DNA from 3 places in the Kosakonia sp. Marseille-Q7440 genome. Region 1 is predicted to be linked to each of the others. Evidence: predicted binding sites of a transcription regulator. Region 1 holds the regulator's gene; each other region holds the start of a gene.

Region 1 (4,654 bases):
TCATGGCGTTCGCCGCACCGGCGTTATTGATGCGAACCATCAGATCGGCAGCGATGCTGTTAACCGTCGGCGTCAGCCATGCCGGGCGGATCGCTTCAATCGGATCGATCGATTCACGCCACTCCGGCACATGGTGGTTCAGGTAGTTCATCAGCGGGATCGGCTCGCCGAAGTTCACATAGCCCTGACCGAGATTACGCAGCTTGCTGAGGCCGCGCAGCATCTGCAGCAGGCTCTCTTTCTCTTTCGTCGCGCCGCGCAGCTCTTTGGCGTAGGTGCCGACCTCCATCACATGCTCGTAACCGATATAGATCGGTACCAGCGTGATCGGGCGCGTGCCGCCGCGCAGCATAGCCTGGATAGTCATCGACAGGGTACCGGTTTTCGGATCGAGCAGACGCCCGGTGCGCGAGCGGCCGCCCTCAACGAAATACTCCACCGAATAACCACGGCTGAAGAGCTCGCCCAGATATTCACGGAACACCGTCGAGTAGAGCTTGTTGCCTTTAAAGGTACGGCGAATAAAGAAGGCGCCAAGACGGCGGAAAATCGGGCCGGCGGGCCAGAAGTTGAGGTTGATCCCGGCCGCAATATGCGGCGGCACCAGACCCTGATGGTAAAGCACATAGGAGAGCAGCAGGTAGTCCATGTGGCTGCGGTGGCAGGGCACATAAACAATTTCATGGCCTTCGTGCGCCAGCTGGCGTACGCGCTCGGCGTTGTGCACGTTGATCCCCTGATAGAGCCGGTTCCACGTAAAGCCGAGGATACGGTCGGTCAGGCGAATCATCTCGTACGAGAAGTTAGCGGCAATCTCTTCCATCAGCGCGATAGCGTTCTGCTGCGCCTTATCGTGGGAGATCTTTTTGCTGCGCGCTTCATCTTCCACCGCACGGGCAATCGCTTTAGACGACAAAAGCTTATTGAAGAGATCCTGGCGCGCCGGCAGACGTGGGCCAACGGCGGCCAGACGCTGACGGGCGAAGTGCATACGCGCCACGCGCGCCAGTTTCTGCGCGATGATCTTATCCGTACCATGTTCGGTCGCCATGCGGCGCAGCGAAACCGGCGGGGAGAAGCGCACAAAGCTGTCGCGGCCAAGCCACGAAACAGCGAAGAATTTCTGCACACCGTTGAGCATGCGCAACGGCGGGTTGATTTCACCCTTTTCACGCCCCGGCGAGCGGCCAAACATCACCGATACCGGCACCATCTGCACATCCAGATCGGGATGGCTGCGGTGTAAATCCAGATAGTCGTGGAACAGTTTGATCGACTCTTCTTTCGGCGTGTAATAGGTGAATACGCGCGGGCCGCCGTGAATAAACACGTAGCGTGGCAGCAGCGCGCCATCGATCTCCAGCGGTTCGAGGGGATCGGGTAATTCATGCACCAGGCACTGCTCGCGCAAGGTCATTAAGTCAGCCTTTGAGTTGTAAGGCAGCACGTACATAATAGGACGTGATGTGTCGAGCCCCAGTTCCTGTGCAGGTTCTGCGGGGATCGATTTACTTTTTACCAGCACGCTTAATGGTAAGTTCAGTAATTTGTAGTAAATTCGTGGCCAGCCGGACATAAAGGGTGTAAAGCCTCTGGTTATTAATAGTGCCATTGCGCCGCAAGAATATCAGAAAGCACGCATAATTTCTGTGGTACCGCTGCGTGTACCACTACTCATTGACGCTTAATAGTTAAAAAGGTTCTTTTCATGGCCAATAATACCACCGGTTTTATCCGGATCATTAAAGCCGCAGGATATTCGTGGAAAGGCGTCCGCGCAGCCTGGATTAATGAAGCTGCATTTCGCCAGGAGGGCGTCGCCGTTGTCCTGGCTATTATTATCGCTGCATTTTTGGATATTGATGTCATCACTCGCGTCCTGCTTATTGGCTCGGTCACGCTGGTGATGATTGTCGAAATCCTCAACAGCGCTATCGAAGCGGTTGTGGACCGTATCGGCTCTGAGTTCCATGAGCTTTCCGGCCGGGCAAAAGATATGGGCTCGGCAGCGGTGCTGATGACAATCTTACTGGCGGTCTTTACCTGGGTCTCGCTTCTTTGGTCACATTTTCGATAGCGTTTCCATAATTCTATAACACTCTGGATTTTTGCTTAAATGTGGTTTCAAAATCGCCGTTGACTGTATATACTCACAGCATAACTGTATATACACCCAGGGGGCGGGATGAAAGCATTAACGGCCAGGCAGCAAGAGGTGTTCGATCTGATTCGCGATCGCATCACCCAAACCGGTATGCCACCGACGCGTGCGGAAATCGCACAGCAATTGGGGTTCCGTTCCCCAAATGCAGCCGAAGAACACCTTAAAGCGCTGGCGCGCAAAGGGGTGATCGAAATCGTATCTGGTGCATCGCGCGGTCTGCGCCTGCTTCTGGAAGAAGAGAACGATATTGGTCTGCCGCTGATCGGTCGCGTCGCTGCGGGTGAGCCGCTGCTGGCACAGCAGCATATCGAAAGCCACTATCAGGTCGATCCGAATCTCTTTAAACCGCATGCTGACTTCCTGCTGCGCGTTAGCGGGATGTCGATGAAAGATATCGGTATTATGGACGGCGATCTGCTGGCGGTGCATAAAACCCAGGATGCGCGTAATGGCCAGGTTATCGTGGCCCGTATCGAAGATGAAGTGACGGTGAAGCGCCTGAAAAAACATGGCAATACCGTTGAGCTGCTGGCAGAAAACAGCGACTTTTCCCCGATTGTGGTCGATCTGCGCAAGCAGAACTTCACCATTGAAGGGCTGGCAGTCGGCGTGATCCGTAACGGTGAATGGCTGTAACGCCTCTTTTCTCTGCTGTGGCGCCCTGTTACGCGCCGCAGCGCCACGCTTCCTACCTTTAACGACGCTTACGCTATGCCGCTGTTAACCGCATCCGATAAAGCTTTGTGGCGGCTTGCGCTGCCGATGATTTTATCCAATATCACCGTTCCCCTGCTGGGATTAGTTGATACGGCGGTGATTGGTCATCTGGATAGTCCCGTCTACCTTGGCGGCGTGGCGATTGGCGCAACGGCAACCAGCTTCCTCTTTATGCTGCTGCTGTTTCTGCGTATGAGCACCACCGGGCTGACCGCCCAGGCATTTGGTGCGAAAAATCCTTCTGCACTCTCACGTGCGCTCGTCCAGCCTCTGCTGCTGGCGCTCGGCGCAGGGGTTGTCATTGCGCTGTTACGCACGCCGCTTATCGACCTGGCGCTGCATATTACCGGCGGCAGCGAGGCGGTGCTGGAGCAGGCCCGGCGCTTCCTTGCCATTCGCTGGCTTAGCGCGCCCGCCTCGCTGGGCAATATGGTGCTGCTTGGCTGGCTGCTCGGCGTGCAGTATGCCCGTGCACCGGTGATACTGCTGGTGGTCGGCAACCTCTTCAATATCGTTCTCGATCTCTGGCTGGTGATGGGCCTGCATATGAATGTGCAGGGCGCTGCGCTCGCCACGGTTATCGCGGAATATGTCACCTTCTTTATCGGCTTGTTGATGGTGTGGCAGGTTTTACGCCGACAGGCTATCTCGCTCGTGATGCTGAAATCCGCCTGGCGCGGCGGCGTTCGCCGTTTGCTGGCGCTCAATCGCGATATCATGCTGCGCTCGCTGCTGCTGCAACTCTGCTTTGGATCCATCACCGTGCTGGGTGCGCGTCTTGGCAGCGAAACGGTCGCCGCCAACGCGGTGCTGATGATGTTCCTCACTTTTACCGCCTACGCGCTGGACGGCTTTGCCTATGCCGTTGAAGCCCACTCCGGCCAGGCTTACGGCGCGCGCGATAGCAGCCAGTTGCTGCACGTCTGGCGCGCGGCCTGTCGGCAGGCAGGGTTTGTGGCGCTCGCTTTTGCCCTTAGCTACGCGCTGGCGGGCAGCACGATTATTGCGCTACTGACCTCCATTCCTGAACTGCAGGCGGTTGCCGGACACTATCTCATCTGGCAGGTGGTACTGCCGCTGGTGGGGGTGTGGTGCTATTTGCTCGACGGCATGTTTGTGGGTGCAACGCGCGCGGCTGAAATGCGTAACAGTATGGCGGTTGCCGCTGCCGGTTTTGGCCTGACCCTGCTGACGGTGCCGTGGCTTGGCAACCACGGTTTATGGCTCTCTCTGGGCGTTTTCCTTGCGCTGCGCGGCATTACGCTGGCGCTGATCTGGCGTCATCACTGGCGCAACGGCAGCTGGTTTGCCAATGCCGACAATGCATGAAGATCTGCGGCTTCGTCTGGCATCTATGGTTAAAGATTCCGAATAAAAAACCGAACGCCGAATCCTTATCTACAATAATTAATACGTTCAGCACGCAAGAACGTCATTTTAACCGAACGATAAGGAGTCAATTATGAACAAAGACGAAGTCGGCGGTAACTGGAAACAGTTTAAAGGCACTGTTAAAGAGAAATGGGGCAAATTGACCGATGACGACATGACCGTCATTGAAGGTAAACGTGACCAGCTGGTAGGTAAAATCCAGGAGCGTTACGGTTACGCGAAAGACGAAGCGGAGAAGGAAGTTACGGATTGGGAAACTCGTAACGAATACCGCTGGTAGCCAACACTTCCCCCTCAAGTGTATTAACCCTCACAGGCTACCCTGCCCGTAGGTACAAGGATGTACCTCCCTAATCCCTTCATCTTTCACGTTTTATCGGC
Region 2 (4,654 bases), on a different contig from region 1:
AGCTGCTGTTCCGGAACACCTGCGCGGCGCAGCAGGTCCGTCGTCACGCCTTCCGCTTTCTGTTTAATACGTCCCATCATGCCACCTGTCTAAAAGAGTTTTTTCATATTGTCACGGACAGCTGACACCGGTGCTGCCGGCTGCGCATCGCTGACGTCCGCACTGCCGGCAGACTGCACAGGCTCTGAACGTGCGTCCTGATCGGGCGCGGTCACACCGGCAATCTGCCCGGCGAGCGCCCGGAGCGCAGGAATGCTGTCCGGCGGAACCGGCATACTGGTCAGCAGGCGCGGGAGGCGGGCATCGAGCGTGTGCAGGGCGAAACCGGCAATGATCAGGTTACGCAGCAGCACGCCACGCTGCCGGGATGTGGTGCCTTCAAGCAGGTCAGCAACGCGCCGGGATTCCTGAGAATACGTCAGATGAAGCGTAAAACGTCTGCGGCCAGCATTACCGCTACAGTCAGCCTGCGATCCCGTCACGGCAGGCAGTCCCTGCGGCTCCGGTGCTGCACCGGTCTGATACTCCCCCGATAACGCCGCCAGCAGGCTGGCCAGCTGACCATAGCGCAGCCTTCCGTCAAAAAGCTCTGTCACCAGAGCGGGGAGACGATTATCGGCGTGATACAGCACGCTGCCGGCAGCGGCGGCCGTGCGGAGAAAATCTCCCCGCAGCGGCTGTGATATGGTTTCCAGCGTGCCGGCGGCCAGCATGTCAGTGCGGTCGTCAGTGTGGAGATAAAAGGAGTATTTGCCTGCAGGCACGGTCAGCCCTCACGTTGATAACGGGCTATCTCCCTTGCGAGCGCCATCTGCGGATCGCTGATCACTTCAATACGCTCAGCGGCCAGCGGCCATGCCCTGCGTACAGCAGGCTCAATCAGTTCAGCCCCGCCGCCGACCAGGAAAATGCGGTTCACATTCCGGTAGCCGGCCAGTTCGCTGACCACTTTGGCACTCAGGGTGTCGATAGCTTCTTCAATTTTGTCAGTAACATAATTAATCCTGCTCCCATCATTAATGATGCGGTTCAGAAATGCACGATCTTTCCGGTGACGGACCACACTGTCAGCCACCAGGGGGCTGGTTTCACTGTCTGCTGCGCGCAGCGCTGCCTGTGCCGCCCGCGTGACCATCGACACCCCGACTTGAGGATTACCATGCACGGCGCTGATATCATCAAACTGCCCCACAATCACACCGGCATCCAGCGTTGTTCCCCCCAGATCTATGATGAGCGTGGTCTCGGATATACCTGGCTTCAGCTCCGACAACCGGGTGTAGGCCGCCGGCAGGGATTCAGGCATCACAATGACGTCGGTGATGACAAAGCGTTCCCGCTTGTTCACCGTGATATCGCGCAGCAGGTTCTCACGCTTACGGCGGATGTTGGTTTCGTTCTTCTGGCAGTCCTGATCGTAATATTCACTCAGCGGGAGGGTTACTGTCACCGTCACGTCCTGTGGCTCCAGACCGCTGTTCAGCAATGCATGGTGAACAGCCAGCAGGTTAAGATCGCCATACTGGTATTCCACATTGGTGGTCGGCATGACGTCACGGCTGACGCTGTCCCAGGTATATTTCAGGGTTCCAATCTGGTAATTGAACGCGTTTGCGCCAAAATCGGCCACTTTCCAGCCATGACGGAATGAATTGGCAGACAGGTGCGTCTTCAGGCCGTCAGCATCAAACCAGGCCAGTTTAACGTTGGTGGAACCGTCGTCACAGTTGATATTCATCTATTGCATCCTTTATTGTTCTCAATTTGAGAATATCATAATCACCATAAAATAAAATGCAATAATAAATACTCATATTGAGTATTTTAATATGCACTTTATTATCTTTTTGATTTATTTCTGTCCGTTTAACATCACTCCGGCGGTCCGGATGGCAATTCACCTTGCGCATTTCGTAAACCGGTAAATATACTGTTTATACATACAGTATATTAATAACAAGGAGTGGCGTTATGGTTCTGATAATGCTGACCCCGACCGAAAGCGCGCAGGCCCTGGCTCTGCCGCTGTTTCTGGAGATGGTGCCCTGTGGTTTTCCGTCTCCCGCCCAGGACTATGTGGAAAAGGAGCTGGATCTCAATGAGTACTGCATACGGCACCGCAGCGCGACCTACTATCTGCGCGCTCACGGCGACAGCATGCGGGATGGTTTCCTCTTTAACGGGGACCTGCTGGTTGTCGACAGCGCCATGAAGCCGGAGCACGGCGATATCGTCGTGGCCGGTATGGGGGCCGAATTCACCGTAAAGCGGTTGATGACACGGCCAAGACTGTGTCTGCAGCCCATGAATCCCGCGTTCCCGCCCATTTATCCCGATCCGGATGAGCTGCAGATTTTCGGCGTGGTCACTCACATCATCCACCGCACCCGCGAGGTGATGAAATGTTTGGACTAGCTGACGTCAACTCGTTCTATGCCTCCTGCGAGAAGGTCTTTCGCCCCGACCTGAAGGGCTGTCCGGTGGTGGTGCTTTCCAACAATGACGGATGCTGCATCGCCCGGTCCCCGGAGGCAAAACGCCTGGGCATAAAAATGGGCGATCCGTGGTTTAAAATCCGCGAACAAACCTTCACAGAGAAAATACACGTATTTTCAAGTAACTATGAGCTTTACGCGAGTATGAGTAACCGGGTCATGTCCTGCCTCGAGGAGATGGCGCCACGCGTTGAGCAGTACTCCATCGACGAGATGTTTCTCGATCTGCGGGGGCTGGAAACGGCCGTCAGCTATGAAAATTTCGGGGCGCAGCTACGCGCGCACGTTCAGGCCTGCACCCGGCTCACCATCGGCGTCGGGATGGGACCGACCAAAACGCTGGCCAAATCCGCGCAGTGGGCCTCCAAGGAGTGGCCTGCCTTCCGGGGTGTGCTGGCCCTGACACCAGGCAACCCTGCCCGGACGGAAAAACTGCTCGCCCTGCAGCCTGTCCAGGAGCTCTGGGGCGTCGGCAGCCGTATTGCGCGCACCCTGAACACAATGGGGATCACCACGGCCCTGCAGCTGGCCCGCACAAACCCGGCCTTCATCCGGAAGAATTTCAGTGTGGTGCTTGAGCGCACCGTGCGGGAACTCAACGGCGAATCCTGTATTCCGCTGGAGGAAGCGCCGCCGGCGAAGCAGCAGATTGTCTGCTCCCGCTCATTCGGGGAGAGAATTGTCACCCCGGAAGACATGCGGCAGGCAGTCTGCCAGTACGCCGAGCGCGCAGCCGAGAAACTGCGCGGTGAGCGCCAGTACTGCCGGCATATTTCTGTCTTTATCAAGACTTCGCCCTATGCCGCTTCTGAGCCTTACTACGGCAACGTGGCGGTTGAAAAGCTCGTGACGTCTACCCAGGACACCCGCGATATCATTGCGGCCGCTATGCGCGGGCTGGCGCGTATCTGGCGGGATGGCCACCGGTATGCCAAAGCCGGTGTCATGCTGAATGACTTTACCACCGGCGTGGCCCAGCTGAACCTGTTTGATGAGCAGCAACCCCGCCCCCACAGCCAGGAGCTGATGAACGTTCTGGACGGGATCAACCGTTCCGGCCTCGGTCAGGTATGGTTTGCCGGCCGTGGCATCGCCCCGCAGTGGAAAATGAAACGGGAAATGCTCAGTCCTGCCTACACGACACGCTGGAAAGAGATCCCCCTGGCCCGGATTGGATAAGCCAGGTGGTTCCGGCACCCTGCTCACACAAGCACGGCAGGACGCCGTGCGAAGCTCCGGTCTGATTAACCGCACAGCTCACAACCGGTAACCCGGTACAGCCGGACAGGCCTTTCAGTCCGGGTGTGACGGGTTGGGCAAGCCCGGAGGATTGCGGGCGCGGCAGTAGGGTTTAAGCAAGTGGTTAATCTCATGTATTCCCACTCAGCGTTAAGTTCTATTGTCACCAGATATATAGTTTTTCTACTTCTTCAGTTTTTCCCATACTGCGTTCTCACCTGTTCGACTCTGCCCCAAAATCTTGTCCCGCTCAGAAAAAGATTTCAACATTATCCATATTTCACTGAATAGAAGTTGTGGCGATAAAAAATACGATTGACCGAAGAGCAAATTCTCTTCACCCACAGCAGGCTGAACTGGGCAACCGGGCGTCGTATTTCTTTCATAAACAGGGGATTTCGCACGCCAAATTCTCTTAGTGACACAAGAAATAAGAAGGTACTACTCCCGCAGAGCTGAAGCATATACGTCAGCTGTAAGACGAAAGTCTGCGGCCCGAAAACTGGCGGGCGAGTTGAGCCTCGACAAAGCTATGTTTTATTACCTACAGTAAAAAAAAAGTACATGCTGGCACGACTGCATGAATAATGAGTCCCGTGCTACAGGCACATTATGAGTCCACAGAGCGGAAGCTATGTTCTGCGTTGCATGTCAGCTGCAGCTTGTTCCGTTACCATTCTCTGGACGCTGATGGCGAGAAGCTTCGCCTGAGTATCCGCTAATAATGAAAATTAAAACTGAAAACCAGGAACAACCGGGCAGGCTTTATTTCGGGTTTGAAGGGTTTGGCAAGCCCGGAAAATCCGGGCTCGGTTTGGGAAAGTCATCATGAAATTGTGGCGATTTCAGAGTGAAATTATGAAGAAAAAACATTTTAAATCAGACAATTAACTATGTAATTTCACTGGCGAAGAATCACC
Region 3 (4,654 bases), 1.3 Mb from region 1:
GCCTGATCGCCAGGCTGCGTCTCCAGTCCTTCCGGTAGCAGGGGCAGAAACTCGCTTACCCACGCCTTATCCAGCGCAGCGTGTAAGGCCGCTTCGCTGGCATCCGGGCGAGATAACAGCACATTCTCGCGCAGCGTGGCGGCAGGCAACTGCGGGTTTTGGCCGACCCAGCTTATCGCGTTGCGCCAGCTGTCGGGATCGATCGCGCTCAGTTCAATACCGTTAACGCGCAGCGAGCCTTCATAAGGCAGGAATCCTAACAGCGCGTTAATCAGCGAGCTTTTTCCCGATCCGCTGCGCCCGACCACCACAACCCGTGCTTTTGAGGAGAGGGTAAAGGTAAGCGGCCCGGCCAGCACCGCGCCTTCAGGCGATTTAACGATTAACTCTTCTGCCGTCAGGGTAATAGGTTCACCCGCGTTGAGCGTGATATCGCCGCGTTGCGGATGGGCGAGCGGCGCTTCCATAAAAGTTTTTAGGCTATCCGCCGCTCCCACTGCCTGCGCTTTCGCATGATAAAAGGTACCGAGATCGCGCAGCGGCTGGAAAAACTCCGGCGCCAGCACCAGCGCGAGGAAACCGGCAAACAGCGTTACGCCGGTACCGTAATGGCCGAAGTTGAGTTCGCCCAGGTAGGAGAAGCCAAAGTAAACGGCGACCAGCGCAATGGAGAGCGACGCGAAAAACTCCAGTACCCCGGAGGAGAGAAATGCCAGGCGCAGCACTTCCATGGTGCGGCTGCGAAAATCCTGCGACGCACGGCGGATGCTTTCCGTTTCAGCTTCGCCACGGCCAAAAATACGCAGCGTCTCCATGCCGCGCAAGCGGTCAAGGAAGTGGCCGCTCAGGCGCGCCAGCGCTTTAAAGTTGCGGCGGTTGGCATCGGCTGCGCCCATCCCGACCATCGCCATAAACAGCGGGATCAGCGGCGCGGTGCCAAGCAGGATCAGCGCTGCCGCCCAGTTAATCGGGAAAAGGGTAATCACAATCAGCAGCGGGACGCTCGCCGCCAGCGCCATTTGCGGCAAATAGCGGGCGTAGAAGTCATGCATATCGTCGATTTGCTCAAGGATCAGCGTCGCCCAACTACCGGCGGGTTTGCCCTGAATCCATGCCGGCCCGGCCTGTTGCAGACGGTCCAGCACGCGGCGGCGTATCGCAAAGCGGATCTGCGCCCCAGCATGAAATCCTACGCGTTCGCGTAGCCAGACTACCCAACTGCGCAGAATAAAGACCAGCACCAGCAACGCAAAGGGCAGCAGCAGTGCCTCGCGCGGAATGTGCTCAATAATCATATGGTTGAGAATGCTGGCGAGCAGCCACGCTTGCGCGACGATCAGGACGCCGCTGACCATGCCAAGCAGGCGGGAGAGCGTCAACCAACGACGGGAGATAATGCTTTGCTGTTTTAACCAGCGAGTGAGTTCTTGCTGACGGGTTTTATTCATTGCGCGCTTTGCAGGTGAAGTTATCGGATTTTTAGCCTGCGCAATGTTACAACGGTGCAAAAATAAAGGCGACTTAATGTCGCCTTATTTACCTTTGTTACTGACTTGTAAAGATTATTTCTGAACAGCCAGCCCGTCGAGGTAGCGTTCAGCATCCAGCGCGGCCATACAGCCAGTGCCCGCGGAGGTGATCGCCTGACGATAGATATGATCCATCACGTCACCTGCGGCAAACACGCCAGGAATGCTGGTTTGCGTCGCATTGCCATGAATACCGGACTGCACCTTGATGTAGCCGTTTTCCAGCTCAAGCTGACCGTCAAAGATCGCGGTGTTCGGGCTATGGCCGATAGCGACAAACAGACCGGCAACGTCCAGCGACTCGATATTATCCGCGTTTTGCGTATCGCGCAGGCGCAGACCGCTAACGCCCATCTGATCGCCCGTCACCTCTTCCAGCGTACGGTGCGTATGCAGCACGATATTGCCGCTCTCAACTTTATCCATCAGACGCTTGATCAGGATCTTCTCCGCGCGGAAGGTATCGCGGCGGTGGATCAGGTGCACTTCAGAGGCGATATTCGCCAGATAGAGCGCTTCTTCAACTGCGGTGTTGCCGCCGCCGATAACCGCGACTTTCTGGTTGCGGTAGAAGAAACCGTCGCAAGTGGCGCAGGCAGAGACACCACGGCCTTTATAGGCTTCTTCGGAGGCGAGGCCTAAATAGCGCGCGGAGGCGCCGGTGGCGATGATCAGCGCATCACAGGTGTACTCGGCGCTATCGCCAATCAGGCGGAACGGACGGTTCTGTAAATCGACGCTGTTGATATGGTCAAAAATGATTTCAGTATCAAATTTGGTCGCATGTTCATGCATGCGCTCCATCAGACCCGGGCCGGTCAGATCGTGCGGGTCGCCCGGCCAGTTTTCCACTTCGGTGGTGGTGGTGAGCTGACCGCCTTTTTCCATACCGGTGATCAGCACCGGCTGCAGGTTTGCACGCGCAGCATAGACCGCTGCGGTATAACCGGCAGGGCCTGAACCAAGGATAAGCAGCTTACTGTGTTTGGCCGTCCCCATGAGATCCTCATTATTGTTTGGCAGACATTGGGCTGGATTGTAGGGAATTTGCGGGCGTAAAAAAAGGGCGTAGCGATTTTGTTAACGATGTGTGTGATAGAAAGGACCGATGGCGGGGCAATGATTTAGGCCGAAAACATAACAACTTCTACTGAGAAAAAGGCAGTTATAAGATGAATAAATGAGGATAAGGAATCGACCTTGATGAATATCTGGCATGTTGTACTAAAAAAAGATGTTTTGCTTTGACAATCCCCTGCGCTTTTGCGAAAACATCAAAGGAAGAAAAAAAGCAGTATTTCGCGCGTAACGCACGTTTACGCATGTAAATGCCATTTTACCGGGCTAGCGAAATCTACGCATGGCGTGGACAGACGCCATCCGTGATATCGATAGCTGCCGCAGGCACCGGTCTTCTCAACACAGCCCCTGGGATTATGCAACGGTCAGCATGCTGGCGCGCGGCACAATACGACGGGCAAAGATCCTGAACAGTGAAGTGCACAGGGTCAAGACAGGAGTAGGGAAGGAATACAGAGAGACAATAATAATGGTAGATAGCAAGAAGCGCCCTGGCAAAGATCTCGACCGCATTGACCGCAATATTTTAAATGAACTGCAAAAAGATGGGCGTATTTCCAACGTCGAGCTTTCTAAACGAGTAGGGCTTTCGCCAACGCCGTGCCTTGAGCGCGTGCGCAGGCTGGAAAGGCAGGGGTTTATTCAGGGCTATACGGCGCTGCTTAACCCGCATTATCTGGATGCATCACTGCTGGTCTTCGTTGAGATTACTCTGAATCGTGGCGCACCTGATGTGTTTGAACAATTCAACGCTGCAGTACAAAAACTTGAAGAAATTCAGGAGTGTCATCTGGTTTCTGGTGATTTCGACTACTTGTTGAAAACGCGCGTACCGGATATGTCGGCCTACCGCAAACTGCTGGGCGAAACGCTGTTACGCCTGCCAGGCGTAAATGACACCCGCACCTATGTGGTGATGGAAGAGGTCAAACAGAGTAATCGTCTGGTTATTAAGACGCGCTAATACGGAACAGGTGCACAATCGCTGTTTTTTGATTACACTCCTGTTAATCCATACAGCAACAGTGCCGGGGAGACCCGGCGCTGTTGTCCGTTTTAGCATCAAGGACCTGGAGAGCCTGTCTTGAGCCAGGAATACACCGAAGACAAAGAAGTCACTTTTAACAAGCTAAGCAGCGGACGCCGACTCCTCGAAGCGTTGCTGATCCTCGTTTCCCTTTCTGCCATCTGGCTGATGGCGGCGCTTCTCAGCTTTAACCCATCCGATCCAAGCTGGTCGCAGACCGCATGGCATGAGCCGATCCACAATCTTGGCGGCGTGCCCGGCGCATGGCTGGCGGATACCCTGTTTTTCATCTTTGGCATTATGGCCTACACCATTCCGGTCATTATTATCGGCGGCTGTTGGTTTGCCTGGCGTCATCGCGCCACTGAAGATTACATCGACTATTTCGCCGTCTCGCTACGCCTGATTGGCGCGCTGGCGCTGATCCTCACCTCCTGCGGGCTGGCGGCGATCAACGCGGATGATATCTGGTATTTCGCCTCGGGCGGCGTGATCGGCAGCCTGCTCAGCACCACGCTGCAGCCGTTGCTGCGCAGCAGCGGCGGAACGCTTGCGCTGCTCTGCATCTGGGCCGCCGGGCTGACGCTCTTTACCGGCTGGTCATGGGTCACCATCGCTGAAAAAATTGGCAGCGTTATTCTCAATATTCTCACCTTTGCCACCAACCGCACCCGTCGCGATGACACATGGGTTGATGATGAAGAGTATGAAGAAGAGGATGAGTATGACGAGGACGAGGCAAGCGATGCGCCTCGCGAATCCCGCCGCGCCCGCATTCTGCGCGGTGCGCTGGCGCGCCGTAAACGCATTGCTGAGAAGTTCGCCAACCCGATGGGGCGCAAAACCGACGAAGCGCTCTTCTCCGGCAAGCGGATGGATGATGACGAGGAGATCGCCTACAGCGCGCGCGGTGTGCCTGCGCAGCCAGACGATGTGCTCTTCTCGGGACATCGCGCGACGGAAGTTGAGCAGGAGTACGATCCGCTGCTTAATGGTCGCAGCGTGACTGAACCCGTTG

Evidence for each region. The regulator LexA, encoded in region 1, represses DNA repair genes until DNA is damaged. The targets are predictions, from matches to a motif close to TNCTGTATGTACATACAGNA.
Region 2: the regulator LexA is predicted to act here: its motif matches at 1,929-1,948, upstream of umuD (translesion error-prone DNA polymerase V autoproteolytic subunit).
Region 3: the regulator LexA is predicted to act here: its motif matches at 3,612-3,631, upstream of ACWPW2_RS06385 (DNA translocase FtsK 4TM domain-containing protein).

What each region holds. Positions count from the first base shown of each region.
Region 1 is NZ_CBCPLT010000001.1:84,961-89,614, forward strand. It holds gene plsB (glycerol-3-phosphate 1-O-acyltransferase PlsB) at 1-1,576, opposite strand, end outside; gene ACWPW2_RS00390 (diacylglycerol kinase) at 1,709-2,077, shown strand; gene lexA (transcriptional repressor LexA) at 2,186-2,800, shown strand; gene dinF (MATE family efflux transporter DinF) at 2,876-4,210, shown strand; gene ACWPW2_RS00405 (CsbD family protein) at 4,344-4,553, shown strand.
Region 2 is NZ_CBCPLT010000003.1:88,175-92,828, forward strand. It holds gene ACWPW2_RS21770 (hypothetical protein) at 1-80, opposite strand, end outside; gene ACWPW2_RS21775 (plasmid partitioning/stability family protein) at 90-764, opposite strand; gene parM (plasmid segregation protein ParM domain-containing protein) at 767-1,738, opposite strand; gene umuD (translesion error-prone DNA polymerase V autoproteolytic subunit) at 1,972-2,415, shown strand; gene umuC (translesion error-prone DNA polymerase V subunit UmuC) at 2,403-3,674, shown strand.
Region 3 is NZ_CBCPLT010000001.1:1,396,019-1,400,672, forward strand. It holds gene cydD (heme ABC transporter permease/ATP-binding protein CydD) at 1-1,448, opposite strand, end outside; gene trxB (thioredoxin-disulfide reductase) at 1,563-2,528, opposite strand; gene lrp (leucine-responsive transcriptional regulator Lrp) at 3,079-3,573, shown strand; gene ACWPW2_RS06385 (DNA translocase FtsK 4TM domain-containing protein) at 3,694-4,654, shown strand, end outside.